One region of the Alcaligenes parafaecalis genome, then DNA from elsewhere that is predicted to be linked to it. Evidence: predicted binding sites of a transcription regulator. Region 1 holds the regulator's gene; each other region holds the start of a gene.

Region 1 (7,498 bases):
AGCGGCGCGGGTTTCGGCACCGGAACCAATGGCGTGCTCGTTGTAGTCCATGATCTTGATGGACAGATCCAAGGCATTCACAAAGGCAGAGATCGCGCCTTCGCCCGAACCCTTCAAGGTGCGAACCTGGCCGTCGTGCTCCACATCCACTTCAATCGTGAATTGCTGACCGCTGTCGGCGTGAGGCTGGCTGATGATGTTGTGCTTGAGCAGCTTGTAGTGCTTTTTGCAGTTCAGGTATTCGGACTCGAAAATACCGTAAACGTCGGCAGGCGTCACTTCCTTGCCGGAAGAGTCGGTCACGCGTTGAATGGCGCGGCTGAATTCGATTTGCATGCGGCGTGGCAAGACCAGACCGTGTTCTTGTTCCAGCAAGTAGGAAACCCCGCCCTTGCCCGACTGGCTGTTGACGCGGATAACTGCATCGTAGCTGCGGCCCAGATCGGCCGGGTCGATAGGCAAGTAAGGCACTTCCCAGAGCTCATCCGCTTTTTGCTGGGACAAGCCTTTTTTGATGGCGTCCTGATGGGAGCCGGAGAAGGCGGTAAAGACCAGATCACCTGCGTAAGGGTGGCGTGGGTGAACGGGCAACTGGTTGCAGTACTCGGCAGTGCGACGCACTTCGTCAATGTCCGAGAAGTCCAGCTCAGGGTTCACGCCCTGGGTGTACAAGTTCAAGGCCAAGGTCACCAGGCAGACGTTACCGGTGCGCTCGCCGCTACCGAACAAGCAGCCTTCGATACGGTCTGCACCAGCCATCACGGCCAGTTCAGCAGCAGCCACGGCAGTGCCACGGTCGTTGTGCGGGTGCACGCTCAAGGTCACGTTGCTGCGCTGGTCCAGATTGTTGTGCATCCACTCGATCTGGTCGGCATACATATTGGGCGTGGTGGCCTCAATGGTCGCGGGCAAGTTCAGGATGACGCGCTCGTCGGCGGCAGGTGCCCAGGCTTTCACCACAGCGTTACACACATCCAGCGCAAATTCAGGCTCGGTGGTGCTGAACACTTCGGGCGAGTACTCGTAGCCCCATTGGGTTTGCGGGTACTTGGCCACTTCGCTTTTGATCAGGCGAGTACCGGTCAGGGCAATTTCCTTGATCTCGTCTTTGCTCAAGTTAAAGACGATCTTGCGAAAGGCCGGTGCACATGCGTTGTACAAGTGAATGATGGCGCGCTTGGCACCCGCAGCGGCTTCGGCCGTGCGCTTGATCAGGTCTTCACGCGATTGCGTCAGGACGATGATGGTGACGTCTTCAGGGATACGGTTTTCTTCAATCAGCTTGCGAACGAAATCGAAGTCGGTCTGCGATGCGGAAGGGAAACCGACCTCGATTTCCTTGAAACCGATTTTGACGAGTTGCTCGAAAAAGCGCAGTTTGCGAGCCACGTTCATGGGCTCGATCAGGGACTGGTTGCCGTCGCGCAAGTCTGTGCTCATCCAGATGGGCGCTTTGGTGATGCGCTTGGAAGGCCAGGTGCGTTCAGCGAAGTCGCGATCAAAGGCGACAAAAGGACGATACTTTTGAGAGGGGTTTTTCAGCATTGCCATGGGGATACCTGTCGGACAAAAAGTGTTGATTACTTCTTGCCGTCACCAGCGATTGCAGCATTTACGTAGGCCGGTGGCGGCACAAATGACGTAGATGTGGCTGAGTATTGGCTGCCGAACTGCCACAGGACACTAGGCCCGGCAACCGGACGCTAGTAGTAGCAGTTGGGATAGGCTGGAGGCAGGGGCCGAAGAACGGCCTTCACGCACGGAACGCGACAAGGCTGCTTCAGCGGCTGGGCTGAAACCTTGGCAGGCGTAGGAGGATTGGCGTGCGTGAGTCATGACCGTTAGTCAAACATAAAAAAAACAGGAAGGCAAGCCTTAGGTCTGTGGCTCGTGGCGTTCGTAGTCGGCTTGTAACAGGCGGCTTTGCTGCTCGGCCAGTTCCATTTTGCCAAAGCGGCCCGCACGCAATTCGCCATAGGCTCGTTGTAAATCGCCCACAGTCAACGGACTGCGCTGGTCAGGCCAGGACCATAAAATCACTTCACGGGCTGGACGACTGAGCGATCGGGCCAGTTGGGCCACGGTTGTCTCGTCGATAATGCGTTGCTGGTTGCGTCGCATGATCGCTTGTACGAAGCCATGCAAAAGATAGGCAATAATGAGGGTTATGACGCCCACTACCGTCCACCAGAAAAACGGGTTGTATTGCTTGATCAGTGCCAGGTTTTGAATGCTCAAGGCCTGCAGGCCGGAGTAATCCAGGCCACGCCCAAAGCTGATGAGACGGTTGAGCAGGTCCCACCAGATAATGGCTACCACGATAGTGACTACGGTGCAGATAATAGTGGCCGTGGCGCACAGCTTGAACAGCGTGCTGCGAAGAGCCTGACTATCGTTGGCGGTGGGTGTCTGGGCGTTGTCAGTTTTCATGGAAACGATTGTACCTATGCTTACGCGTCAGTCACTAGATTTACGCCAGCAGCAAACGCTGGTTTTGACGCCGCAATTGCAACAGTCTATTAAAGTGTTGCAGCTATCGGGGGCCGAGCTGGAGCAGGAATTGGCTCAGGCTTTGCTGGATAACCCCTTGCTGGAACGTCTGGACGTGCAGACGGATGTCGCCGCCGAGCCATTGCCCGAAGCCGCTTCGGGCGAGGCGGAATCCTCGTGGGCGAGCCTGGAGTTTCCCAAGCATCAGGGTGACTCGGACGACCCGGACTGGACCCCCGAATCAGCCATTGCCCAGGACCTGGCCGCTTATTTAAGCGAGCAGTTGGGACTGTTGCGTTTGAGCGACCGTGACCGGGCCTTGGCGCAATTATTGATCGATGAGTTGGACGATAACGGCTACCTGCCCGTGTCTTTGGATGAGGTCCTGGCCTGCCTGCCCGAGGAACTGGATGTTGATGAAAGTGATTTGCGCTGTGCGCTGGCGCAGGTGCAGTCCCTGGAGCCCGCAGGGGTGGGTGCACGGGATTTGTCTGAATGCCTGAGCTTGCAGTTGCAGCAGCAGGCGGAGCAGTTGGAGCCGTCCTTGCTGGATTGCGCCCGTTATCTGGTGCGTGAACATGTCAGCATTCTGGCCTCGCCCAGCCAGTTGCGCCAACGCAGCGCGGGCCAGTATTCGGCTGAGCTGGTGGAGCGGGCTCATCACCTGGTATTGAAGTTGGACCCGAAGCCGGGGCGCGCCTGGACGCAGAATGTCTCGGCCTATGTGGTGCCGGACGTACTGCTGACTCGTGGCAAGGATCGTTGGCAGGCTGCCCTGAATCCTTTGGCGGTACCGCGCTTGCAGTTGGTGAACCTGCACGATTATGAGATTGAAACGCACCCCGCCTTGCTGGCCGAGCGTCAAAAAGCCACGGGCTTATTGCGTAGTGTGAATAGTCGCTTCGTGACGATTTTGCGGGTGGCCCAGGCCATTGTGCAGATGCAGCAGGATTTCTTCACGCAAGGTGTGTCGGCCCTGAAACCGATGCAACTGGCCGATCTGGCTGCGGAGCTGGACCTGCATGAATCCACGATTTCTCGCGCGACACGGCAGAAATACATGCAGACGCCGCATGGCGTGATGGAGCTTAAACAGTTCTTTACCGTGGCCTTGGCTAGCTCCGATGGCAAGGCCGATATGTCCGCCGCTTCGGTGCGGGCGCAGATTACCCAGATGATTCGTGATGAGTCGCCTACCAAGCCCTTGTCGGATCAGCAGATTACCGATCTTTTGCAGGCTCAGGGCCTGACCTTGGCACGCCGCACAGTCGCTAAATACCGGGAAGCGGAAGGCTTGGCACCTGCATCACAACGCAAGATGCGGGCGGCAGCCGGGGTTTAGGAACTACATGTCATAGCAGCTCAAAGATGTTTGGTGGGCCCGGCGGCTCACCGTCTTGGCTGGCAAGAGCTTTAAAACAATAAAAAAAACAGGGCCTGCATACACGCATGAACAGGCCCTGCAAAAGCGGAGTTAGACCCTGCCAGCCAGACGGAGAACTGGATGATAGAGGTATCGCTGGTCTACTTAGAATTTCATGGTGGCCGAGGCCAGGAAGGTGCGCGGCGAGCCTTGGCCGTTGCTCAAGGGCACCACCCAGTAGGCTTTATTGCCCACGTTTTCCAGGCTGGCGCGCAAGGTCACTTCCTTACCGGCAAAGCGGGTCTTGTAGCGCATGCCCAGGTCGTACGTGGTCACGCCTGGCATGTAGTAACTATTGCTGGCGTCTGCATATTGCTTGGATTGAGTGTGCAGATTGGCATTCAGGGTCAGGCCTTGAACAAAAGGCGTATCCCACTCAATCCCGGCCTTGGCGACCCAGCGGGACAGGCCCACCGCATTGCGTCCTTCCGTATCCGGGTTGCTGGCTTTGCGAATCTTGGGGTCCAGGTAGGCGATACCGCCTGTCAGACGCCAGTTTTCAGCGATCTGCCCAAATACCTGCACTTCCACACCCCGGTTGCGCTGGCGGCCGTCATAGCTCAAATTGGGTTTGCCATTAAAGCGCTCATTGCTTTCATAGCTATTGGGTTGGGTGATATCGAACAGGGCCGCCGTCAGGGCGTAATCCCCGCTGTCGTACTTCATCCCGATTTCGTATTGACGTGTTTTTTGTGGTGCGAAGATCTGGCCTTCATTGGCGTAGTCGTCGCCCACAATCATGCCCTGGGTCAGGCCTTCGGCGTAGTTGGCGTACAGCATCCAATCGTCACGCAACTGCCAGACACCAGCAATGGTGGGTGTCAGGGCATTCTTGCTGTAGTTATCGCTCTTGCCACTTTTATCCCTGGTGCTGACCCATTGCTGGCGCAGGCCCAAAGTGAGCTGATACTTGCCGTCCGCAAAGGACAGCGTGTCGGCCAGGGCTGCACTATATAAATAGCTGACGTTAGGCGCACTTAGCCCATTCATCGGGACATAAGGGCGCGCCGGGTAGTCCGGGTCGTAGATATTGATGGTTTCGGACCAGCCCTTGATGGAGGTGTTGTCGCTACGCGAGCTCTTGCGGTTCCAGTCCACCCCGGCGCTGATGGTGTGGTGCACGGAGCCGGTATCAAAGTTGTAGAACAGACCGCTGTTGGCGGCCAGGTTATAGCCCGTATTGTTGCGCCGGGTGGCGGCCAGTTTCAGGTCACCTGCCTCGTTCAGCAAAGTGCTGCCCTTGGTGTTGTAGTTGCTCATTTCGGATTTGCTGTAACCGGCAGAGCCGTAGACAGCCAGCTTGTCGTTGGCCGCCCAGTCGGCACGTACCAGCGCCGTGGTTTCTCGCGTCAGGCCAGCGGCCCACGGTACACCCAGCAAGACGTTGCCTTTGGGCGGCGTGGGTAGCGGGTTCTTGTCCAGACCCTTGGCCAGCCGCACACCCCGGTTCAGGCCGGAAATGTACTCTTCCAGGTGGTACAGATCGGCGGACAACTTGACGGCGCCCAGGCGGTAGTCGGCCCCTAAGGAGATCAGCTTGTCGCGGTTGGTCCGATGGTCCACCACGCCCTCGCCGTCCTTGAACACGCCATTCAAGCGCAGGCCCAGCTCATTGGATTCCCCAAAGCGACGGCCCAGATCCAGATGCGTCCCGAATTGGGAGGGCTGGATGTAGGACATGGTGACGTTGGTAATGGGATTATCCGTGGCGCGTTTGGACACCAGATTGATGGAGCCGCCTACATCGTTGCTGGCATTCATGCCATTCAACACAGCCGATGGGCCTTTGAGAATTTCTAAACGCTCTGCGATGGCCATCACTCGGCGGCCACTGGTCAAACCTTGCAAACCATTTAGAGACACGTCACCGGCACGGAAGCCCCGTATGTACATGGTGTCTTTGCCGCCTGTTCCACCCGCACCCGGCGTTTGTACAGAAGGGTCGTTCTTGCTGATCAGAATGCGCAGTTCCTGACCTTGCAAATCTTCGATGTAATCGCTGGTGTAGTTGATGGTGCTGAACGGAGTGTTCATGACATCCCGGTTGCCCAGCAAACCCAGATTCCCGCCGGTGGCGACATGATTGCCCTCGTACGCAGGCGGTAAATCAATGTATTCGCTGGCTTTGACTTCAATGGTGGGCAAAGACGTAACTGGGGGAGCATCGGAAGATTGTGCCCAACTGCTGCCTGCACTGAGCAGGCTCAGGCCAACAAGATAAGAAATGCGCATGAGTCTGTAAGTTAAATAGCAATAAAAATGATTCTCATTAATGTTTCATTTGTAGCATTTGCTTGTAGGTGGTTCAAGCAGTTAGGCGCATTTGTGATATAAAAACGACCCTAAAAAACTTAGGGGTATAAGGAGGCGATTCGTGCTATTTTTCCCCGAAATCGGACAGAAACCGGGGTTTCAGGGGGATTTTTAAGCGAAATCGGGGCGCGTTTTGCAAATCGGTGGGAGCCAGTCCCATGGGGTGGTTTTGGCAAAACAGGCGATGTTTGCTTTGCAAGGGGAGGCAAAGGAGCGGTGACGGCTCCCGGCACGTAAGGGAGTGGCTCAAGAAATTGTTTTATTCGTAGCCTGAACAGGCTTGAGATGTGTTGCGATACCTGGAGACTGTGACTGTGACTGTGACTGTGACTGCTGGGGCGGGAGGTAGGCAGCTACAGAAGTCCCCGTCCGCAATTGCCCACCTTTACCTATCGCGCCTAGCTAAATAACCAGGGTTCCTGTTCCCGGCGTTGAAGCTCGTAAGCCTGGATCTGCTCCATTTTCTGTTCTGTCACGCTGATATCGTCCAGCGCCAGCAACAGGCGGTGGCGACGCTCCGGCTCCACCTGGAAACGGATGTGCTGGTCGGGGCCGATCAACATGCAGGCTTCCAGATCCACCGTCCATTCATCCCACGGGTTTTGGGCGGCAGCAATGAATAAATTATCAATCTGCTCTGCGTTGAGCTGTATGGGCAACATGCCGTTTTTAAAGCAGTTATTGCGGAAGATGTCGGCAAATGAAGGTGCGATCAGCACAGAAATACCTAGATCGTTCAGTGCCCAAACGGCGTGTTCACGACTGGAACCGCAGCCAAAGTTCTCTCGACCCAACAGAATACGTGCTCCTTGTGCGGTCGGCTGATGCAGGCAAAAGCTCGTGATCGGCTCACGTTCCTCCAGCGGCTTTCCAGGGTAGCCAATATCCGCGTAACGCCAGTTATCGAAGGCATATTGCCCAAAGCCGGTACGTGACAGCGAGGTCATGTATTGCTTGGGCAAGATTGCGTCGGTATCCACATTGGCGCGGTCCAGTGCAATCAGGCGCGAACGTACGGAAGTAAAAGGTGTATTCATGCGGCGTCCCAGTTACGGATATCGACAAGATGACCTGCAATTGCAGCGGCGGCAGCCATGGCCGGGCTCATCAAATGGGTGCGTCCCAAAGCGCCCTGCCGACCTTCAAAGTTACGGTTGGAGGTAGAGGCGCAGCGTTCACCCGGATTCAAGCGATCCTCGTTCATGCCCAGACACATGGAGCAGCCTGGTTCGCGCCATTCAAAACCGGCTTGCATGAAGATCTGGTCCAGCC
Region 2 (7,498 bases), on a different contig from region 1:
TTTGGCTGAGGAAGGCATGACCATGATGTGCGTAACCCATGAAATGGGCTTTGCCCGCAAGGTGGCAGACCGGATGATTTTTATGGATCAGGGCAGGATCTTGGAAGACGTGGCCACTGAAGTGTTTTTTGGTGATCTGGCAGGTCGACCTGAACGGGTCCAAACATTTTTGTCCAAGGAACTGCGCCTGTAATCGTCTGTACGCTTGTCGGATAGAGGGGCTTGATGAGCAGCTTGTCAGCCCGTTCATTTAGCCATGCGCAAAAAAAAGCCCGCCTGTTGAAAAATCGGCGGGCTTTTTATGGGCGACTACGCAAGGTTTGGTCAGACAGGGCAGGCAAGAGAAACAGAGGCCCGGCCTGGCGTGTGTCGCAATACTCACTCTTACTGAGTGCTCGTTTCGAACGATTGCAGCAAGGATTCTGCTGCCAGTACAGCACAGCGGGCTTGCTCGTGCTGATCATGCAGGGCCAGGTAACGTGCTTCGGCCTCATCGCCTCGTGTTACTTCCCCTTTGTATGACTGCTGGACGTAGTTCGCGTACCAAACAGACTCGGCAGCGGTCATGCCTACAAACACTTCATTGTTGTCCTGGTCTTGCGACAGGGCATGGATACCAGATAAATACGCCCGTTCACGGGGCTGAAATTCCAACATAAGACTCCTTAGATAAGCCCCCATTGTAGTTGCTGGAGGAAATCAGGCCAGAGCCGGGGTGATAGGGCAGGTCCAAAACGAGGAAAACTTGGCTAAATCGTGTGAGAAGAGGGTGCCAGAAGATGTCCAGACGGGCCATTGATAGCTTCCATGTCATTGTCTTGTTGTGAAGTTTTTTGACATGACAGGAAATGCAGCCAGTAAGACAGCCGATTATTGTGAAATAAAGAATTATTGTCTTGGTTTTTTGTTGTCGTTAATAAGGAATCTGACTAAAGGCTGAAATAAAAAATGCCTGATAAAAAATTACCAGGCATGGAAGAGATTTCCTAACTACTTGACTGAAAAAAGACTGACGCTTAGGCGACCTGTTTCTCAGGAAATAGTGTGCTTTATAGGCTATTTATCCCAACTATCTTGGTGTGGCTCATGCAGTGGGCACTGATTTTATAGGTGAAAACCAGGTAACCAATACCCAGGGTGACGATACTGATCAGTACCCACAAGAGGATATTGCCAATGATGCTAGCCAGATCAATGGTGCAAACCAGGCGGCCAACACGCTGCCCCTGCTCGTCGTAGGCGTAAGTCTTGCTGATAATAAAGCGCTGCATGTAGTAAGGGAAGACAAACAGCGCCAGACCCAGTGTGACGATGGCTAGTAAAACCCAAATAATGACGTGGCCAATAACTTCCATGAAACCAAGTTCGGACTTCAACTGATAGTTGTGAAATGTAGTGCTCATTTTTATGCTTAAGTAGAGGTGAAAAAATGCATTTTATACAAGCTTTGTTGAAATAGAAGTGGATTTATTTTTTTGGCAATTTTTATTGATTTTTGTTTTTTTGGAAAATTTCTTTTTTTTTGAGTTTTTATTGAATATTTAGCGTGAAATTTTCTGCAATGGAGCTAAATGTTTCTTGTTTTTGACAAAAATGTTCGCGCTTTTAAGGAAATAGGAACGGCTGTTTTTCAACACGCTTGGGTGTTGACCATTGACAGCTAGCCTAGGGCGAGCGAAGTCAGGGTCCCGATTTGCAGGACGTTATTCAGGAGTGCCAGGCTAAGGTTGCCAGGGGTTTGGTGCCGAGTTAATACCTTGCATTCAGGATATGATTACAAAAAAAATACCATGGAGGGAGTATGAAAACGAACTGGATGATCGCGCTGCCCACTGCGGCATTGTTGCTGTTTTCCTCGCCAGCAGTATTGGGGCAAGTTACATCGGCTCGTGAGCAGGCATTGGCTCAGTGTCAGCAGGACTATCCCTATGCGCAAGAGGTCATGCGGGTTTGGCAATTAGGCGCCTCGAAAGAGGATTTGCTTAAATGGGCAAACAATGACGAGGAGCGTGTCTTTATGGTCGAGTCTGCATTTCAGCAGCCACGGTTTACTTCCGGGCAGTATCAATTGCAGGCGATCAGCGATTTCGGTGACTGGTACCTTAGTCAATGCAAGGTGTTGGCAAACAGCAAGTAAGCCCTTGAGGGGTTTACTTGCTCGCTATTGAGTATTAAGCAGGCATCGCTACCTTCTTCAGCCTGTATGCCAAAGCAGGCCGAGTCAGTCCTAGCCTGCGTGCCGCTTCTGAAATATTCCCGTTCGTTTTCTTCAGCGTCAATTGAATGATTTGCTCTTCCAAATCATCCAGATTGAAGGGTGTCTCCAGCAAATGCTCCACGCATTGGGTCTGGTTTGCCGTAAAACAGGTTTCCTTGGCCATATAGCCCTGGGTGTTCAGGCTGCTCAGATATTGCAAAGCGCTTTTTTGCTGCGGGAACAGGTGATGGGTTTCGATCTCGTGATTGTGCTCGGTCAGGATGACACCACGTTCGATCATGTTCTCGAACTCACGGATATTGCCCGGCCAGTCGTACTGCATCAGCAATTCGCGGCTGCGGTCGCTGACGCCCATCACATGTTTTTTGTACATGCTGGAGTACTTGTTCAGGAAGTACTCGGTCAGTAGCGGAATGTCTTCCTTGCGTTCACGCAGAGGCGGGATGTGGATAGGGAACACATTCAGGCGGTAGTACAGGTCAGCACGGAAACTTCCTTTTTGTACGGCTTCGGCAAGGTCTTCGTTGGTAGCTGCTACGACTCGCACATCAATGTGACGAATGTTCTCATCACCTACGCGTTCCAGCTCCTGTTCCTGCAAGACCCGGAGCAGGGCGGCCTGGGATCGGGGCGACAGCTCCACGATTTCATCCAGAAAGATGGTGCCGCACTGGGCGCGCTCAAAGCGGCCAGGGCGGGATTTGTGTGCGCCGGTATAAGCGCCTTTTTCCACGCCAAACAGTTCTGATTCAATCAGCTCCGGGGGAATGGACGCACAGTTCACCGCAATAAAAGGGTGATCAGCCCGGTCGCTGGCGGCATGCAGGCCGCGTGCGAAGGCTTCTTTCCCTACACCGGTTTCCCCGAGCAGCAGCACCGACACTTTGCTTTGTGCGGCTTTTTCCAGCAGATGACAGGCGGCCTGGTAGGCGGCTGACTGACCAATGGAGTTGGGTAAGGTGAAGTTGGCGCTGGAGTGTTTGAACTCCTGTTCGCGCAACTTCACCAGCTCACATCGCAAGGCAAACAGTTCGTCCTGGACCGGGTCAGGCAGCATGAAACGGTCGATCTCGGGGTCATCATCCTCCCATTCCTCGGCAGGCTTGCCCACGATCTTGCAGTGGCTGTGGCCCATGGCGCCGCATTGGGTTTCTTTGTAGATGATGCTCTTGCCCATATAGAAGCTGGTGTAGCCACTGGCATACCCCAGCAAGCTCCAACAGACCGGCTCGCTGGATTGGCCATGCTCTTTCTGGTGATTGCTGACTTCATAGGAATCGAACCAGTCAAATTCACCGTAGTACTGGCCGGCATCGCGATCAAAGGTCAGGGCGGTGGGCACCACTTTGACCATCCCGCGGATCGTGTGCATTTGCGGGCCTGCCAGAAAGGTCTCTTTCAGTGACAGGTCCGGGCGCACTTTTTGCGACACCTCGGCGTCCTTCATGCCCGCATGGTAGCCAAAGCGCATCAGAAAGTATTTGGCGCGTTCGCTACCCAAAGAGGCAATCAGTTCCTTGCGTAGCTGGCCAAAGCCGCTGGCGTGCAGCAAGAGCATGCGCTGCTCGCCAAACCATATTTTTCCTTCACGCGCATCAAAGCGAATAGCGTCGATCAGATCCTGACTTAATGGCAGTGTGAGTTCAGTAGCCCCCATGGCCGTCTCCATCCTGTTGTTTTTTATTGTGGTTTTGGGTGTTTTAAAAACCAGTATGCCGCCTGTCTTTCGGGTGACTCCAGGAAAGCACAATAGTGTCCAGAGGACGGATAAAACGTTTTTTTCTAAGGCTTTACCCTAACTCAGCATTTGATGAAAACAGCGCTAAGCACTTGATCAAATGATCAATTTTCTATTCTTCTGGTTGGTCAACAGCGCATTCTGTCTACACCTTCATCCCTCTATCTCTTTAATCCTAAAGGGTTAAATCCTTCAAATCTAAAGTTGGCACGCGGTTTGCTATGAACAGGCTGTGGACACTCATGCAACAGCTTGATCAGGAGGAGAACCGATGTCAGACACGAGCTTGCCCACTTTGACAAAGTACGTACGTGTACGCAGTCCCGCCAACGCCCGTTTTGTGGAATTTGACTTTGCCATTGGCCAGCCGGATTTGTTTGTAGAGCTGGTGATGCCGCCAGCGGCCTTTGAGCACTTTTGCCTGCAAAACAATGTCCAGCTCATGAGTGATGAGCAAATGCGGATCAATGACGAGAACGAAGAGAAATGGCGTTTTGGTTATGACACTTTGGTCGGTAACAGCCGTCAGGCTGGAGCCCAATAGGCTTTATTCAGGAGAACAAGAGGATGACATTAGAAATTAAAACGGCCAGTTTGCAGCCTGTGCGGCAAACCTTCGCCAACGTGGCCCGCCGCTTTGGTGAAAAACCGGCCACGCGCTACCAGGAAGCGACGTACGACGCCCAGGCAACCGCCAACTTCCACTACCGCCCCTTGTGGATGCCGGACAAGACCCTGAACGACCCCACACATACCGCCATCCAGATGAAGGACTGGTATGTGTTCCGTGATCCCCGCCAGTTCTACTACGGCGCTTACGTGCAAAACCGCGCCCGCATGCAGGAATCGGCAGAAACCAATTACGGCTTTTTTGAAAAGCGTGAACTGGCTCAGTACCTGAGCGAGGACGTCAAAGCCAAGGTCACCCGACTGCTGCTGCCTTTGCGTCATATCGAGCAAACCGCCAACCTGAACTTCATGTCCGGCTCGGCCTACGGTTATGGCACCACCATTACCCAAGCCTGTCTCTATGCCGGGATGGACTCGCTAGGGATGGCGCAATACGTCTCCCGTATTGGTCTGCTGATTGATGGCAATAGTGCCGACTCTCTGAGCCAGGCTAAAGAAGCCTGGATGCAGGATGCGGCATGGCAAGGTCTGCGTGCCTTGTGCGAAAAAACCTTGATTCAGAAAGACTGGTTTGAGCTGCTGATGGTGCAGTCCTTGCTGATCAACACCGTGGTGCACCAAGTGGTGTATCAGGGCCTGGTGGCGGATCTGGCCAAAGCAGGCGGCCGCGATCTGGATATGTTGCTGGAGTTCATGCTGGATTGCCATAAAGACCTGTCCAACTGGAGCGATAGCGTCTTCAAGATTGCCGTTGCCGAAAGCGAGGAAAACAAGCAGCAACTGCAAACCTGGCTGGATCAGTGGATGCCCCAAGTGCAAGCCGCCTTCATGCCTTACATCCAGGCTGCCTTTGCCGACCAGGCCGGTCAGGTTTGGCAGCAAGTTCAGGACACTATTTCTAAACGCGTCACGAAAGCAGGCTTGAGCCTGGGTGGAGAAGCCTGATGACATCCAAGGTTTATATCGGTCTGCAAGATAACGACATGTCGCGCTACATCGTCGAGGCTATTGAAGAAGACAACCCGGACGCTACGGTCATTTACCAACCCGCCATGGTGCGTATCGAGTGCGCCGGTCAGTTGGTGGTCAAGCGCGAGACCGTAGAAGAAAAGTATGGGCAACAGTGGGACATGCAGGAGCTGCATCTGAATCTGATCACCTTGGGTGGCAACGTGGATGAGGATGAAGACCGCTTGTTGTTGCACTGGAACAGCTAAATCAGAAAAGGGGGCACTATGGCCACGAAAAAACTAAATATCAAAGACAAATATCGCTATCTGACTCGTGATCTGGACTGGGAATTCAGCTACCAGGATCGCAAAGAAGCCTTCCCCTACGAGGAGTTCGAGGGCATCAAGATTACCGATTGGTCCAAGTGGGAAGATCCGTTCCGTCTGACAATGGACGCGTACTGGAAATACCAGGCTGAGAAAGAAAAGAAGCTGTACGCCATTTTTGATGCCTTCGCGCAGAACAATGGCCAGATGAATATTTCTGATCCGCGTTACCTGAACGCGATCAAGGTGTTCCTGACCGCGGTGACCCCGCTGGAATACCAGGCTTACCAGGGCTACTCCCATGTGGGACGTCAATTCAGCGGCATCGGCGCACGTATTGCGTGCCAGATGCAGTCGATTGACGAGCTGCGTCACGTGCAGACGCAGGTTCACGCCATGAGCCACTACAACAAGTTTTTCAATGGCTTCCAGGACTGGAGCCATATGCACGACCGCGTCTGGTATCTGTCCGTGCCCAAGTCCTTCTTTGAAGATGCCCGTGCCGCTGGTCCCTTCGAGTTCCTGCTGGCGATCAGCTTCTCCTTCGAGTACGTGCTGACCAACTTGCTGTTCGTGCCCTTCATGTCGGGCGCGGCTTACAACGGCGACATGGCCACCGTGACCTTCGGTTTCAGCTCGCAGTCTGACGAAGCGCGCCACATGACGCTGGGTCTGGAAGTGATCAAGTTCCTGCTGGAGCAGCACGAAGACAACGTGCCTATTGTTCAGCAGTGGATCGACAAATGGTTCTGGCGCGGTACCCGCCTGCTGTCCGTGGTCGGCATGATGATGGACTACATGTTGCCCAACAAGGTCATGTCCTGGAAAGAGGCCTGGGAGGTGTATTTCGAGCAGGCCGGTGGCGCTCTGTTCAAGGACCTGGCCCGTTATGGCATTCGCATGCCCAAGTACAGCGAAGTGATCGAGAAAGAGAAAGAGCACATCTCGCACCAGGCCTGGTGGATCTTCTACAACTTCGGTCACGCTGCCGGTTTCCACACCTGGATCCCCAGCGACGAGGAACTGGATTGGCTCAGCGCCAAGTACCCCGACACCTTCGACAAGTACTACCGTCCGCGTTGGGAAATGGCCAAGAAGATGGAAGCCGAAGGCAAGCGCTTCTACTCCAGCGGTCTGCCCCAGTTGTGCCAGGTATGTCAGGTGCCCATGACCTTTACCGACATGGAAAAACCCGACGAAATTACCTACCGCCAAAGCCAGTACAAGGGCGAGCGTTACCACACTTGCTCGGACGGTTGCCGCGACATTTTCGAGCACGAGCCTGAAAAGTACATCCAGGCCTGGCTGCCGGTGAACCAGATCCTGCAAGGTGGCTGCGGTGGCCCCGATCTGGAGAAGATCCTGAGCGACTACTACCAACTGAACGTGGGTGTCGACAATATGGACTTCAAGGGCTCCGTGGACGAAGCGCGCTGGAACGAATGGAAAGGAGTGACGGCCTAGTCACACGAGAAAAAGGGCAGCGCTCCCGGTGGGCGCTGCCACTACCTATAAAAATTGGAGATCAATATGGCAGTTACTGCAATTACCCCGGACTATCAAGGCTACGCGCGCGATCAGAAGTCGCATTACGGCGAAAGCATGCTGTTGTACATCGGTTGGGATGAGCACTTG
Region 3 (7,498 bases), on a different contig from region 1:
GGCCGCCCGTGCCGACCTGCGTCTGTTCATGCTGTGCCTGATTCTGGGGTTGACTGGCTGGGCTGGTCTGTGCCGCCTTTTGCGTGCCGAGGTCCTGAAACTGCGCGAGCTGGACTATGTGCAGGCCGCTCAGGCCTTTGGTGTCGGCCATTTGCGCATCATGTTCCGTCACCTCCTGCCCAATGTGATGCACATTGTGCTGATCACCCTGATTCTGGAGTTCTCCGGTCTGGTGCTGTACGAGGCCGTGCTGTCTTATCTGGGCATAGGCGTGGACCCCAGCATGCCATCTTTCGGACGCATGATTGATGCGGCCCGCAGCGAACTGTCTCGCGACCCCATCATCTGGTGGGGGCTGGCCGGGGCCTTTGTCATGATGCTGGGATTGGTTCTGTCTGCAAACATCTTTGCTGACGCGGTGCAAACGGCCTTTGACCCTCGCACCCGTCGTTTCAAGACTTTGCGAGTGCGTCGTACAGAAGGAGCCAAGGTATGAGCCAGCTTGACAGTGTCTCCGCCGTGAAGCCTTCAGCCACGCCTGCTGTTTTGCATATCGAGAATCTGGAACTGCGCGTACAGTCCGATGCCGGTATCCAGAGTGTGGTGCGTAACTTGTCTCTGGCTGTCCAGCGAGGTGAAACCTTTGCCTTGGTTGGCGAATCTGGCTGCGGTAAAAGCATGACGGCAATGGCAATCTTGCGCCTGCTGCCTGAAGCGGCCTGGATGCAGTCCGGCAGCATTGCTTTGGGAGGGCTGGATTTACCGCCATTACCCGAGCAGCAAATGCAGGATGTACGCGGCAAGCGCATCAGTGTGATTTTTCAGGAACCGTCCACCAGTCTGAACCCGGTCATGTCCATCGGGCGGCAGATTAGCGAGGTGATCCGGCGTCACGAAGTTGTCCCCGCCGGGCAGGAGCGGGCAACGGCGATCAAATGGCTGGAGCGTGTCGGTATTCCCGGTGCCGCTCAGCGTTACGACGACTTTCCCTTTCAGTTTTCGGGCGGGCAAAAGCAACGCATCATGATTGCGATTGCCCTGGCTGCCGAGCCTGATCTGCTGGTCGCGGATGAGCCAACTACCGCTTTGGACGTAACGGTTCAGGCACAGATTTTGCAGTTGCTGGCCGATATACAGAAAGAAATGGGCCTGGCTATTTTGCTGATTACCCACGACCTGCTGCTGGTGCGACAGTACGCCGACTATGTGGCTTTGATGCGGCACGGGCAAATTGTGGAAGCGGGCTTGGCAAGTCAGTTTTTCCTGCGACCTACTCATCCCTACGCCCGCGAGTTGCTGGACGCCATCCCCACCTTTGAAAAGCGTGGACGTCCCTTGTCCCGCGCCATCGCACCGATTGAGGCCGTTGCCCCGCGCAATAGCGGCAAAGAATTGGTTCTGGATATCCAGAGTTTGTCCGTTGCCTATAAGCAGGCTGGCTCCTGGTGGCGACGTTTGCCTGTGATCCCTGTGGTCCAGGATTTGAGCCTGCAACTGCACAAGGGCGAAACCCTGGCTTTGGTTGGTGAGTCTGGCTGCGGTAAAAGCACTGTCGCGCGCACCTTGATGCGTTTGCTGGATCATCAGGCGCAGATCAGCGGACAGGTGCAAATGCAGGGTCAGAATGTCTTGCAAGTCAAAGGCAAAGCGCTGCGGCAATTGCGTTCGCGACTGCAGATTATTTTCCAGGACCCTTACGGATCGCTGGACCCGCGCATGATGGTGGGGGACATTCTGCTGGAAGGCCTGAGCGCACTGCGCCCCGAGCTGGATACCAAGACGCGCCGCAAGCGAATTGAAACTTTAGTGGATCAGGTTGGTCTACCCAAGAACTCCCTGGATCGCTATGCACACGAGTTCTCCGGCGGTCAGCGTCAGCGCATTGCAATCGCACGAGCCTTGGCGGTAGAACCTGCTGTCCTGATTTGTGATGAACCTACTTCAGCGTTGGACGTTTCCGTACAAGCGCAGATTCTGGATTTGATGCGCGAACTGCAGATGGAACTGGGTCTGGCTTATTTGTTTATTACTCATAATTTTGGGGTGGTGGAATATCTGGCCGATCGTATTGCTATCATGGCCAAGGGACGCATTGTGGAGCAGGGTAGTGCGCAGCAGGTTTTGTTCCATCCCCAGGAAGAGTTGACTCAGCGTCTGCTGGCCGCTGTTCCTCGTTAAGCCCCACTGCAAGCCGGGGTAGCGTTAATTCGCCCGGCACTTCTATGCCACAATACGGCTGTCTGTCCGCCCATTGATACACACATTATGAGTCTGAAGGTTTTTGATCTGGAATGCGAACACGCCCATGTGTTCGAGGGTTGGTTTAGCTCACGCGAAAGTTACGATGAGCAGATAAGTCGTGGGCTGCTGTGTTGCCCCGTCTGCGACAGCCACCAGGTCAAACGCAAGCTGTCGGCTCCACGTATCAATGTGGGTGCGCAAGAAAGTATCAGTGCACCGGTCAGTAGCACCCCCGTGCCAGCGCCCCTGCCTTCAACCATGCCGACCGAAGAGCAAATGCGGGCGATTCAAGGCCAGCTATTGCAAGAACTGCGTTCGGTCATTCGCAATTCGGACAATGTGGGCACCCAATTTGCCCAGGAAGCACGCCGCATGCACGAAGGCGATATCGAACCGCGTGCCATACGTGGTCAGGCCACGGTGCAGGAGTATCAGGAACTGGCCGACGACGGCATTATTGCCATGCCGATTCCTGACTTTCTGGATGATGATCGCCTGCAGTAATTGCCTGCGTCATTTCTTTTAGCCGCCGATGCAAGGTGCTGCGATGCAGCCCCAAGGCACGCGCCGCTTGTGAAATATTCCCTTGATGCTGTTCCAGGGCCTGCTGTACGGCCGCATATTCCTGTTCTTTTAGAGTTTTTGGCTTGGGGGCGGCAGGAAAGCTTGCCTGTTTCACGATGATATTGCTGGCTTCTAGAGCCGGGGCAGGTAGTGGAGCAGGATGCTCGGCACCCAAACATGGCAGGGCAGGCAGGTCTTGCGCCAGCCAGAGTCTCCCTGGATAGTCCTGCACAATAATTTGCAGCAGCACTGATCGTAGCTGGCGGTAGTTACCCGGCCAGTCGTACTCCTGTAGTGTGAGCAGAGCCTCCGGGTGTAATTGAGGAGCGGCCTGACCCTGAGCCAGCACTGCCAGCTCTTGGGAAATATAGTCGCCCAAATCGCTGCGCTCTCGCAGGCTGGGCACCTTGCAGATGTAATCTTGCAGCCGGAAATACAGGTCGGCGCGGAAACGCCCATCGCGCACCAGAGTCTCCAAGGGTTGATGGCTGGCGCTGATTAGCTGGAAATCCAGTCTGTGCGTACGCTCCGAGCCCAGCGCTTGAACCTCGCGCTCCTGCAGAACTCGTAGCAGGCGGCTTTGCAGGCCCACCGGCATGTCGCCAATCTCATCCAGAAATAGCACACCACCATGAGCCTGACGCAATTTGCCGGCATAGCCCTGACGACGGGCCCCGGTAAAGGCACCGGCCTCATAACCAAATAGTTCGGCTTCAATCAATGTTTCGGGCAGGGCAGCGCAGTTAATGGCCACAAAAGGGCCGGACTGGGCCTTGTTACGGCGATGCAGCTCCCGCGCCATACGTTCCTTTCCCGAGCCGCTGGGGCCGCTTAGCAAAATAGACAAGCCCATTTGCATGGCTCGCAAGGCGGGCTCCAGCACATTTTCCTGTTGAGGCGAGAGTTGCGGGGTATCCGCAGTCTCGGTTTGAGTTCGCGCTTGAGTCTGAACGCTGCGGGCAGGCCCTTGAGATTTAGTTGCCGTACTCAGGTGCAGCGTTGTCGGTCTATTCGTATTCTTGGCCTGCTCCAATACTGCATTCAGATCCTGGCCTGGTAGTTCCTGCCAATCGTGTCGCAATAAATGGGCTGCCAGCTCATCGGCAGCCACAATCATGTCATCTTCCAGAACAAGACGACCGCTAAAAGCGCTATTGAGCAGGCCGGGGTCGGTGTGCAGATGCAGCAGACGACGCGTAGGTGTGCACAGCGATTCCAGCATCTGACGGCTGATCTGACGAGCGTATAGCTGTGCCAAGTCCAGCGCGTAGTGGTGCTCCAGTTCCGACGGCCCGGAAATATCCAGCACCCCAATAATCTGACCGTACGGGTCATAAATGGGGGCGGCGTGGCAGCTCAAAATCCGATTGTCTGGCAGATAGTGCTGGCTACCGTGAATCTTGATGGGCTGCGCGCAAACAAGGGCGGTACCAATTGCATTCGTACCGCGATGATTCTCCGCCCAACTGACGCCAGCTCGTAAGGCTACCTGCTCAGCCCGCTGTAAAAAATGCGGGTCGCCCGCCTGTTGCAACACCGTGCCTTGTGCGTCGCATAGTAAAACCAGACTGCGATGCGGGTGTACCAGCGCCGCCAGATCCTGCACCGCCGCAGAGGAGTGGTGCATCAAGTGGTGCTGCTGTTCCAGTAACTGTCGCAGTGCACCCTGGCTCATGTCGCGGGGTGCGGCACTTAACTCCGACTCCATCGTCTGACAGCGCTCCCAGGACTGACGCCACATGGTTTCGTTGGTTTGCGGGCAAAACGAAGGTAGAGAAGTCATGAGTGTGCTCCGGGAGGGGTGTCGCATTCTGCGACAGTGCTCGCGTTTTGCGACAGTAGCTGTCGCAGACTGCGACTGGAGGTCGTTCCATTATGGAGGCGGGCAAGCCCAGGAGCGAGTCGGGACAATCGCTACTTAGTTTGGCACGTTATTTGCTTTAGTTAAAACAGGATAAAGGCACCCCTAACCTTTCTCTGCGGTGCACGCCTTGTGACACTGAACTAAATCAATAAGGAGACATCATGAATCTGTCCGATCTCAAATCCATGGGCCTGGATCTGGAATTCCCCTTCAAGTCCCGTTACGACAACTACATTGGTGGACGTTGGGTGCCGCCGGTCGAAGGTGAGTATTTTGATAACGTCTCGCCCGTCACCGGGCAGGTGTTTTGCCAGGTAGCCCGCTCGGGTGCAGCGGATATTGACCTGGCTCTGGATGCTGCGCACAAGGTGCGACACCAGTGGGCCAATACCCCGCCTGCCGAACGCTCTGCCGTCTTGCTGCGCATTGCCGACCGCATCGAACAAAATCTGGAACGCCTGGCAGTTGCCGAAACCATCGACAACGGTAAACCCATTCGTGAAACCCGTGCGGCTGACTTGCCCCTGGCGGTCGACCATTTCCGCTACTTTGCCGGTTGCCTGCGCGCACAAGAAGGCAGCATTTCGGATGTGGACAGCACCACGGTCGCTTACCACTTCCACGAGCCTATCGGCGTCGTCGGCCAGATCATCCCCTGGAACTTCCCACTGCTGATGGCCGCCTGGAAACTGGCCCCCGCCCTGGCTGCCGGTTGCCCCATCGTCCTGAAACCCGCCGAGCAAACGCCCGCTTCCATCCTGCTGCTGATGGAAATCATCGGTGACTTGCTGCCTGCTGGCGTACTGAACGTCGTCACCGGCTACGGTAAAGAAGCAGGCCATGCCTTGGCCAACTCCAAGCGTATCGCCAAAATCGCCTTCACCGGCTCCACACCTGTCGGCCGAGAAATCCTGCACGCAGCGGCTGACCGCCTGATCCCCGCGACTGTCGAGCTGGGTGGCAAGAGCCCCAACATCTTCTTTGAAGACGTTATGCAGGCCGATGATGCTTTCTTGGACAAAGCCTTGGAAGGCTTGAGCATGTTCGCCCTGAACCAGGGAGAAGTTTGCACATGCCCATCGCGCATTTTGATTCAGGAGTCCATCTACGAACGCTTTATCGAGCGCGCCGTAGAGCGAGTCAAACGTATTCAGACCGGCAATCCGCTCAACGCCGGGACGATGGTGGGTGCGCAGGTGTCCGAGAAACAGATGGAGCGCATCCTGGGCTACATCAATATCGGTCGGGAAGAGGGCGCACAAGCCCTGACCGGTGGTGAACGCAATCGTCTGGGCCAGGGTCTGGATAATGGCTACTACATCAGCCCCACCATGCTGCTGGGTAAAAACAGCATGCGTACCTTCCAGGAAGAAATCTTCGGACCGGTGGCTGCTGTGACCACGTTCAAGGACGAAGAAGAAGCCATCGCCATCGCCAACGATACCGAGTTTGGTCTGGGTGCTGGCGTCTGGAGCCGCGACGGCTCGCGAGCCTACCGTGTAGGCCGTGGCGTTGAAGCTGGCCGCGTCTGGACCAACTGCTATCACCTGTATCCCGCTCACGCCGCTTTCGGTGGCTACAAGCAATCCGGCATCGGCCGCGAAACCCACAAGATGGCCCTCAATAACTACCAGCAAACCAAGTGCCTGCTGGTCAGCTACAGCCCGAACGCTCTGGGCTTCTTCTGATCTCTTGATCTATTCGTAGTGTTGTCAGACCTCCCCCCATGCAATATGGGGGGATGCCCTTCTTGCGCGCTTTCGATGTGTTTATCCCAGAGGGCCGCAAGGAATCTCTTCGATCATCAATAAGGAATACGCACCATGACAGTCTCGGAATTCTTTATCCCCTCGCACAATATTCTTGGCCCCGGCGCACTGGCCCAGGCCATGCCGATTGTCGGGAAAATGGGCTTCAAAAAAGCCTTGATCATTACCGATGCCGATCTGGCCAAACTAGGCATGGCCCAATTGGTAGCCGAGAAGCTGACTGCACAGGGCATCAATACCGCGATTTTTGACAAGGTGCAGCCCAATCCCACCGTAGGTAACGTCAATGCGGGGCTGGACGCCTTGAAAGCACATGGCGCAGACCTGATCGTGTCCCTGGGCGGCGGTTCGTCGCATGACTGTGCCAAAGGCGTCGCCCTGGTCGCCAGTAACGGCGGCAAGATTGCAGACTACGAAGGCGTAGATAAGTCCGCCAAGCCGCAACTGCCACTGCTGGCTATCAACACCACCGCAGGCACCGCGTCGGAAATGACACGCTTCACCATCATTACTGATGAAACCCGTCATGTAAAAATGGCAATTATCGACCGCCACATCACACCCTTCCTGTCAGTGAACGATTCCGACCTGATGGAAGGTATGCCCGCATCCTTAACCGCTGCCACCGGCATGGATGCACTGACCCATGCTGTCGAGGCTTACGTGTCCACAATCGCCACCCCCATCACCGACGCCTGTGCGGTGAAAGTGGTAGAGCTGGTCGCCAAATACCTGCCTGTTGCTGTGCGCGAGCCGCATAACAAGAAAGCTCGTGAACAAATGGCCTATGCGCAGTTTCTGGCAGGGATGGCGTTCAATAATGCGTCGCTGGGTTATGTGCATGCAATGGCGCACCAGCTAGGCGGTTTCTACGACCTGCCGCATGGCGTCTGTAATGCTCTGCTGCTGCCGCATGTGCAAGCTTTCAATATGCAGGTGGCGGGGGAACGTTTGAATGAAATCGGCAAGCTGCTATCCGATAACAATGCCGATCTGAAAGGCCTGGATGTTATCGCGGCGATTAAAAAGCTGGCGGATATTGTGGGGATTCCGAAGTCGC
Region 4 (7,498 bases), on a different contig from region 1:
TATCGGTAAATGGTTGATATGAAAATGCAATAAATCGCTTGTTGCCCCAATTGTAATTTGAAGCGGGCAGCGAAGCAATGGTCTTATATCTTATATAAGACTTACAAGAAACTGAATGTTGCTGTGTTCAGGCCAGCAAGTCGGCGTATTCAGGGTGGCGGCGGAAATAGACCACGGCGTAGCTGCAAACAGGGCGTACTTTCCACTGTTGGTTTTTTGCCGTTTCCAGCGCAAAGCGGGTCAGTTGCCCAGCAATGCCGCGGCCTTCCAGCTCGGGCGGCACGCGGGTGTGGGTGATGCTCATGATGGCATCGTCCAGTTCGTATTCGATGACACTGCGCAGGTTTTCAACGTCGCAAAAAAACAGACGCGCTTGCGGGTCGTGGTGGATCTCGGTGGTCATGGCAGGCTCCTTCAAGTGGGGTTGGAGTGCAGGGCAATCAGAATCCAAACAGCCAGCATGCAGATCATGCCCAGAAAGCAGCCGCCCCACAGTCCCATCAGGGGCCATTTGATGCCCATGGGAACATCTTCGGGCTGTACGTGCTTGAGCAGACGGTTGGCATTGCCAAACAGCGAGCTTTGGCGTTTGGGAAAGTTCAGGCGCAGAAAATAATCCAGCAGCACGCCTGCTTTCAGGGAAAAGCTGAGTTTTTCCCAGGGATACTGGTCCAGATAAGGGTGACGCAACACCTGATTGCTGCGGCGCAGATTAAAAAGTAGCAAATACGCACCGGAGACCAGACTGGTCAGGGCACAGGCGATCATCAGGGTTCCGGCCAGGGGCAGGGCATAGCGTACAAAATCAGAGAGCATGGAAGTCACCAGCAAGACGGCCCCGCCTGCGCAATGCAGCGGGGCCGTGAGTCAAATCACAGGCGAATAATAGCCCAGGATCTGTGACTTATGGGCGCTGATCCAGAGGCACAAAGCTCTGATTTTCAGGGCCAATGTAGTTGGCGGTAGGACGAATAATCTTGTTGTCCACGCGCTGCTCAATCACGTGAGCCGCCCAGCCAGCCGTACGCGCGATCACGAACAAAGGCGTGAACATGGCAGTAGGCACGCCCATGGTGTGGTAGGACACGGCCGAGAACCAGTCCAGATTGGGGAACATTTTTTTCACTTCCCACATCACGCTTTCCAGACGCTCGGCAATGTCGAACATGCGGGTGTTGCCATCGGCCACGGCCAGCTCTTTGGCTACCGATTTGATGACTTCGTTGCGTGGGTCGGAGATGGTGTAGACGGGGTGACCGAAGCCAATAATGACTTCCTTGTTTTCCACGCGCTTGCGAATGTCTTCTTCAGCCTGGTCGGGGTTCTCGTAGCGCTTCTGGATTTCAAAAGCTACTTCGTTGGCACCGCCGTGCTTGGGACCGCGCAGGGCACCGATAGCACCGGCAATGGCGGAGTAGAAGTCCGAACCCGTACCGGCGATAACGCGGCTGGTAAAGGTGGAGGCGTTGAACTCGTGCTCGGCGTACAGGTTCAGCGACACGTGCATGGCTTTCTCCCACTCGGCCGATGGCTTCTCGCCATGCAGCAGGTGCAGGAAGTGCGCGCCGATGCTGTCATCGTCAGTCTGCACATCAATCATTTCGCCGTTGTGGCTGTAGTGGTACCAGTACAGCAGGGCCGAACCCAGGCAAGCCATCAGACGGTCGGCGATGTCGCGCGCGTCGGGCAGGTTGTGGTCGTCTTTTTCAGGCAGCACGCAACCCAGAACCGACACGGCAGTGCGCATCACATCCATAGGGTGGCTGTGGGCAGGCAGGGTTTCCAGCGCGGTTTGCAGGGCCAGAGGCAGGCCGCGCAGACGCTTGAGTTTTTGCTTGTACGCGCGCAGTTCGTCGCGGTTGGGCAATTTGCCGTGAATCAGCAAATGGGCCACTTCTTCAAATTCGCAAGCCTGGGCCAGATCCAAGATGTCGTAGCCGCGGTAGTGCAAGTCATTGCCACTGCGACCGACCGTGCACAAGGCGGTATTACCTGCGACAACGCCAGACAGGGCCACCGATTTCTTGGGTTTGAAGCCAGTGCTAGGGGTGTTCTCAGTACTACTCATAAAGGTCTCCTGGTTGCTGGGCAGCCAGCACGAGGCTGGCTGCTGAATGGGGTTTTAGCCGCACGAAGGCCCTGTCAAAGGGCCGGGCGGGAGCCTGTGGCGGCTCAGGACTTCTTGTTTTTCTGGAACAGCTTGTCGAGGCTTTGCTCGTAAGCATGGTAGCCGATACGATCGTACAGTTCTTCACGAGTCTGCATCAAATCGATGACATTTTTTTGATGTCCGTCACGACGGATCGCCTGGTAGACAGTTTCGGCGGCCTTGTTCATGGCGCGGAAGGCGGACAGGGGGTAGAGCACCATGGCTACATTGGCCGAAGCCAGTTCTTCCACGGTGAACAAGGGGGTTTGACCGAACTCGGTAATGTTGGCCAGCACAGGCACATTCAGAGTTTCGGTAAAGCGACGGTAGGTGTCCAGGTCGTAGCAGGCTTCAGCAAAAATGCCGTCTGCACCTGCTTCCACGCAAGCCTGGGCACGTTCCAGAGCGGCGTCCACGCCTTCAACTGCAATCGCATCAGTACGAGCCATGATGAAAAAATCCGGGTCGGTACGAGCATCGACAGCAGCTTTCACACGGTCGGCCATTTCGCCGGTGCTGACGATCTCTTTACCGGGGCGGTGACCGCAACGCTTGGCACCGACCTGGTCTTCAATGTGGCAAGCGGCTGCGCCGAACTTGATCAGGCTTTTAATGGTACGGGCGATGTTGAAGGCCGAGGCACCAAAGCCGGTATCAATGTCCACCATCAAAGGCAGGTCGCACACATCGGTAATGCGACGAATGTCAGTCAGCACGTCGTCCAGGGTGTTGATGCCCAGATCGGGCAAACCCAGAGAGCCAGCAGCCACACCGCCGCCCGACAGGTAAATGGCACGGTAGCCGGCGCGTTGGGCCAGCAAAGCGTGGTTGGCGTTGATGGCGCCAATGATTTGCAAAGGCTGCTCTTCACGCAAGGCCTGGCGGAAACGGGCGCCTGCCGATGTCAGTTGGTTTTGGCTCATTTGGGGCTCCAGATCACAAGATAAGAAAATGTCGTCAGCGTGATGCTGCGAAGGGTTGTTTCTACTAAAGCAAATGCTGTGCCAAGTTCAGTTGTGGAGGCGATGAAATACCTGAAGCCAGACGAGGCGGGGTTTCTTCCGCGGTCTGCTGCTGTTATTTCTTTCTGTGAATACTGCGTTCTTCTGTTTTGTGTTTCAATATTGAAACGTAATTTGAAACAATGTCGCATTGTTGATGCTTGGGTGAAACCGCATGCCTTATCCTTCTTCCCCTCCTGCCCGTCTGCGTCTGGTGGCTTTTGGTCTGCATGGACTGCGTTCCCTCTTGGAAGAGTTGGTGCCGCAGTTTCGCGCCCAGGCCGAAATCCTGATCGTGGACAAAGCCTATGGCGAGGCCGTGGAAGCCGTGCAGGTTTTGCGACAAACAGGTGAAATCGACGTTCTGGTGTCCGCCGGTTCCAACGGCAGTTATTTGCGCGAACATCTGGACTTGCCGGTGGTGCTGGTGCACCCCGGTGGCTTTGACATTATGGGTAGTCTGGCCTCGGCACAGGCTGAGCGCAAAGCCGTAGTGACTTATGGAGAAATGCCGCTGGAACTGATGGAGTTCGTGCAGCGTTTTGATCTGCCTGTGGAGCTACGCAGCTATCGTAGTGAAGCCGATGCACGTAGCTGTGTTCAGGATTTGAAAGAGCTGGGTGTGGAGTGGGTGCTGGCACCCGGTTTGGTGGTGGATTTGGCGCGCGAGAACCAGATGGAAGGCGTGCTGCTGTATTCACAAGGAGCAGTGCGGCAGGCACTGGAATCCGCTATCGAACTGGCCCGCGTTGCTCGCGCCGAAGCGGCTCGTCGGGATCGCTTGAATACGATTCTGGCGCAGTTGCGTGACGGTGTGGTGTCAGTGGACAGGGACGAGCGTATTGAAACCGTTAACCCGGCGATGGAGGCCTGGTTGGGGCAACCGGCGCAAGCCATGATTGGCCGCCGCTTGGGTTCCTTGTATCCCGAGCTGGATCTGGCGGGCACGCTGCGCAGTCTGGACGTGCAACTGGATACCGTGCAACAAGTGGGCGGCCGTACCGCGATCGTTACCCGCATGCCGATTCTGGAGCAGGGGCGCTTGAGCGGGGCGGTGTTGCTGTGTCAGGACCCGGCAGCGATTCAACGACTGGACCGCAGCTTGCGCTCGCGCAGTCAGCAAGCGGCATCGCGTCATGCCCGGTACGAGCTGTCTGATCTGGTGGGGCAGAGCTCGCCCATGCGCAAGCTGCGAGCTCAGGCTCAGGCTTGTGCACAAAGCACAGCGACGACCTTGATCATTGGCGAGAGTGGTACAGGCAAGGAACTGCTGGCCCAAGGAATTCACAGTGCCAGCGCCAGACGTGCACAACCTTTTGTGGCAGTGAACTGCGCGGCGTTCCCCGACAGCCTGCTGGAAAGCGAGTTGTTCGGTTATGTGGAAGGCGCATTTACAGGTTCCAGCCGGGGCGGCAAAGTCGGGCTGGTGGAAGCGGCTCACACCGGCACCCTGTTTCTGGACGAGATCGGGGAAATGCCCTTGCCACTGCAAACCCGTTTGCTGCGGGTGCTGCAGGAAAAAGAAGTCCTGCGCATCGGGGCGATTGAGCCAACGCCCGTCGATGTGCGCGTGATTGCGGCCACTCACCGTGATCTGGCCGCGCAAGTTAAAGAAGGCGTGTTCCGTCAGGATCTGTTTTATCGCCTGAATATTCTGGTGCTGCGCTTGCCACCTTTGCGTCTGCGCACCCAGGACTTGCCGGAACTGGTGGAGCATCTCTTGGCAAAAGTGGCCCAGCGTTTGGGTGGAGCCGTTACGCTGAATTCCGATTGGCTGGCTGAACTGCTGGAACTGGGCCGTCACTACACGTGGCCCGGCAATATCCGCGAGCTGGAAAACCTGATCGAACGCTTGATGGTCTTGGGCACAGTGCAAGGTGATCAGGCCGTGGTGCTGGAAGATATTGCGCCGGAGCTGCGGGCGGTAGTGGCAGAGCCCGCCATGCCTGCGCTGCGTGATCAGCAAGAGCGCAGCGAGCAGGAGCATCTGGCCAAGGTGCTGGAAGAGTGTGGGGGTAATCGCGCCCTGGCCGCCCAGCAACTGGGGATTAGTCGCAGTACTTTGTGGCGGAAGTTGCGTAAAGGCTGATGGGCTCGTCAATACTTCTTGGGGGGCAAGCAAAGCCCATCCGCCGCCGTTTCCTTTAAGACTGGTTTTAGTGCCGATTGATTCTGCTTAAAGCTATCAAGAGCAAGCTGACCAGCAAGGAGGCCACCAGGTTATACGTCAGCCCCATGCCAAAGGCAGAGACATAGTGCTCAGCCTGACTTAGGGCAGCGCTGCCTGTGTTTCGTCCGGCATTAAACAGGAAGCCGACCACGGCAACCCCCAGGGCGGCTCCAATTTGCTGAATGCTGGAGATCACTCCCGAAGCCATGCCAGCTTGAGTCTCGTCGATAAAGCCCAGTATTAGATTCAGTAAGGGCGTCATGATCAGGCCTTGGCTGGCCCCCAGGAAAATCAAGGCAGGAATCAGGTGGGCAGGCTCCAATTGTGCGCCTGCCCAAGCCACTTGGCTGATTAGCCAGGCAAAGGAGAGGGCGTAGCCTATCGCTCCCGCCGTAATAGCCTGGGTGCCGTAGCGGGTGACAAGGCGTGGCGCGTAAAGAGAGGCAGCAATAAAGCCTACGCTGGCGGGTGCAAATATGCTGCCTGCGTGGAAAGGACTTAAGCCAAAGCCGCTTTGCAGTAATAAGGCAAAGCAGAGGAAAAAAGAGCTGGCGGTGGAGTAGACCAGCAAGACCAATAGGGCGCCCAGAGCAAAGCGGGGCTGCGTCAGCAGTTGCATATCGACCAAGGGCAAATGCCCGGTGCGTCGGCGTCTTTCCTGGTGCCGGTAAAAAACAAACAGCAAGGCAATTGAGGCCACCAGACTCGTCAGGCTGGAAAGGGGCCAGCCATGCTCCGAGCTTTGGATGATAGGGATCAGTAACAGGCTTAGGCTCAGGCTGATCAGCATGACACCCGTGCCGTCCAGTCCCTGGTTTTGAGGGCCTCGGGTTTCAGGGATATAGCGCGCCTCCGCAATCGCCAGTAGACCAATCGGGATGTTGATCAGAAAGATGTTGCGCCAACCCAGCTCAAACAGATCTGCGTGAATCAGCCAGCCTCCCAGTATCTGTCCCGCAATAGCGGCCAGACCCAGCGTCATGCCCAGCAGGCCGAAGGCGCGACGGCTGTCATCGCCGTCAAAGTTGACCCGAATGGAAGCATAGACTTGGGGAAAGAGCAGGGCGGCAGCCAGGCCCTGCAATACCCTGGCGATGATCAGCAAAAAAGCATTGGGTGCCAGGCCGCATAGGGCAGAGGCCAGCGTAAAGCCTGCCATGCCGATGATAAAGAGCTTGCGACGGCCAAATAAATCGCCCAGTCGTCCTCCCGTAATCAGCAGCACGCCAAAAGCCAGTTCGTAGCCCGCCACGATAAAGCCGATCTGGCTAAAGCTGGCGCCCAGTTGGCTCTGAATATTTGGGATAGCGACATTGACGACGAATAGATCAAAAATGGTGACGAAGCCCGCCAGAAGTAGCACGGACAGGCCCAGCCAGGGCGGGGTGTTTTGGGTGGCTGGATGTGTGTTTGGGGAATACGGCTTGGAGCTCATGATGCTTGTTTGAGGTGGAAACCCGTGTATTCTTGAACTCTTTTTAAGCAATTACAATTTAACTGTTTATGCTATTACTTAAAGCAACGGGGTCTTGAGTCATGAGAACGCTGGAACGAACGCGCCCGGATTTGGCAGCCTTCTTGCGTGCATGCCGTGAACGCCTCTTGCCGGAGGAAGTGGGTTTGCCCAGTGGAGGGCGCCGCCGTACGCCGGGGCTGCGCCGTGAGGAAGTGGCCGCTTTGGCGGGAGTGGGGCTGACCTGGTACACCTGGTTGGAGCAAGGGCGTGATATTGGAGTGTCGGCCAGCTTTCTGGATAATTTGGCGCGTGTTCTGAAACTGGATGCGGCCGAGAGGCGGCATTTGTTTTTGCTGGCGCATGAGCGCCTGCCTGCCGAGCCAGGAATTACCTGGTGTGTCTTGCCGCCGTTGGTGCGACGCTTGATGCACGACTTGCCTCATCCGGCTTTTGTCTTGAATTTACGCTGGGATGTCTTGGGCTTTAATGCCTTGGCGGATGATCTGCTGGACTTGGGGGCGTATCCGGATGGGCAGCGCAATTTTCTGTGGCAGATGTTTACGAACCCCGCTTTGCACATGCGCTTTGTGCCCTGGGAATCGCAGGCGCTGGAGATGTTGTCCAGTTTTCGTCGAGACTTTGCTCGGGCCACAGACGGTACGGACATTCATGAACTGGCTAATGAGCTCAAGCGCGTGTCACCGGAATTCAAAATGTGGTGG

The links. Region 1 encodes sigma-54, which starts transcription at its own class of promoters, with help from an activator protein. Its sites were predicted from a motif close to TGGCANGNAANCTGCTTT; they were not measured.
Region 2: the regulator sigma-54 is predicted to act here: its motif matches at 4,162-4,179, upstream of OSH09_RS02675 (phenol hydroxylase subunit).
Region 3: the regulator sigma-54 is predicted to act here: its motif matches at 4,730-4,747, upstream of exaC (acetaldehyde dehydrogenase ExaC).
Region 4: the regulator sigma-54 is predicted to act here: its motif matches at 3,139-3,156, upstream of prpB (methylisocitrate lyase).

Annotation. Positions count from the first base shown of each region.
Region 1 covers NZ_JAPKNA010000005.1:102,642-110,139, reverse strand. The annotation lists gene leuA (2-isopropylmalate synthase) at 1-1,545, opposite strand, end outside; gene OSH09_RS15380 (hypothetical protein) at 1,684-1,836, opposite strand; gene OSH09_RS15375 (hypothetical protein) at 1,876-2,430, opposite strand; gene rpoN (RNA polymerase factor sigma-54) at 2,447-3,832, shown strand; gene OSH09_RS15365 (TonB-dependent receptor) at 4,019-6,145, opposite strand; gene leuD (3-isopropylmalate dehydratase small subunit) at 6,625-7,263, opposite strand; gene leuC (3-isopropylmalate dehydratase large subunit) at 7,260-7,498, opposite strand, start outside.
Region 2 covers NZ_JAPKNA010000001.1:572,913-580,410, forward strand. The annotation lists gene OSH09_RS02650 (amino acid ABC transporter ATP-binding protein) at 1-193, shown strand, start outside; gene OSH09_RS02655 (hypothetical protein) at 385-657, opposite strand; gene OSH09_RS02660 (DUF6693 family protein) at 1,050-1,403, opposite strand; gene OSH09_RS02665 (hypothetical protein) at 1,802-2,137, shown strand; gene OSH09_RS02670 (sigma-54-dependent Fis family transcriptional regulator) at 2,172-3,875, opposite strand; gene OSH09_RS02675 (phenol hydroxylase subunit) at 4,228-4,500, shown strand; gene OSH09_RS02680 (aromatic/alkene monooxygenase hydroxylase subunit beta) at 4,524-5,531, shown strand; gene OSH09_RS02685 (MmoB/DmpM family protein) at 5,531-5,803, shown strand; gene OSH09_RS02690 (aromatic/alkene/methane monooxygenase hydroxylase/oxygenase subunit alpha) at 5,822-7,327, shown strand; gene OSH09_RS02695 (phenol hydroxylase subunit P4) at 7,394-7,498, shown strand, end outside.
Region 3 covers NZ_JAPKNA010000003.1:358,649-366,146, forward strand. The annotation lists gene OSH09_RS12175 (ABC transporter permease) at 1-496, shown strand, start outside; gene OSH09_RS12180 (ABC transporter ATP-binding protein) at 493-2,178, shown strand; gene OSH09_RS12185 (DUF1178 family protein) at 2,266-2,745, shown strand; gene OSH09_RS12190 (sigma-54-dependent Fis family transcriptional regulator) at 2,696-4,588, opposite strand; gene exaC (acetaldehyde dehydrogenase ExaC) at 4,831-6,357, shown strand; gene OSH09_RS12200 (iron-containing alcohol dehydrogenase) at 6,493-7,498, shown strand, end outside.
Region 4 covers NZ_JAPKNA010000003.1:387,914-395,411, forward strand. The annotation lists gene OSH09_RS12285 (GNAT family N-acetyltransferase) at 128-403, opposite strand; gene OSH09_RS12290 (hypothetical protein) at 415-816, opposite strand; gene prpC (bifunctional 2-methylcitrate synthase/citrate synthase) at 905-2,068, opposite strand; gene prpB (methylisocitrate lyase) at 2,173-3,072, opposite strand; gene prpR (propionate catabolism operon regulatory protein PrpR) at 3,326-5,239, shown strand; gene OSH09_RS12310 (MFS transporter) at 5,307-6,755, opposite strand; gene OSH09_RS12315 (helix-turn-helix transcriptional regulator) at 6,857-7,498, shown strand, end outside.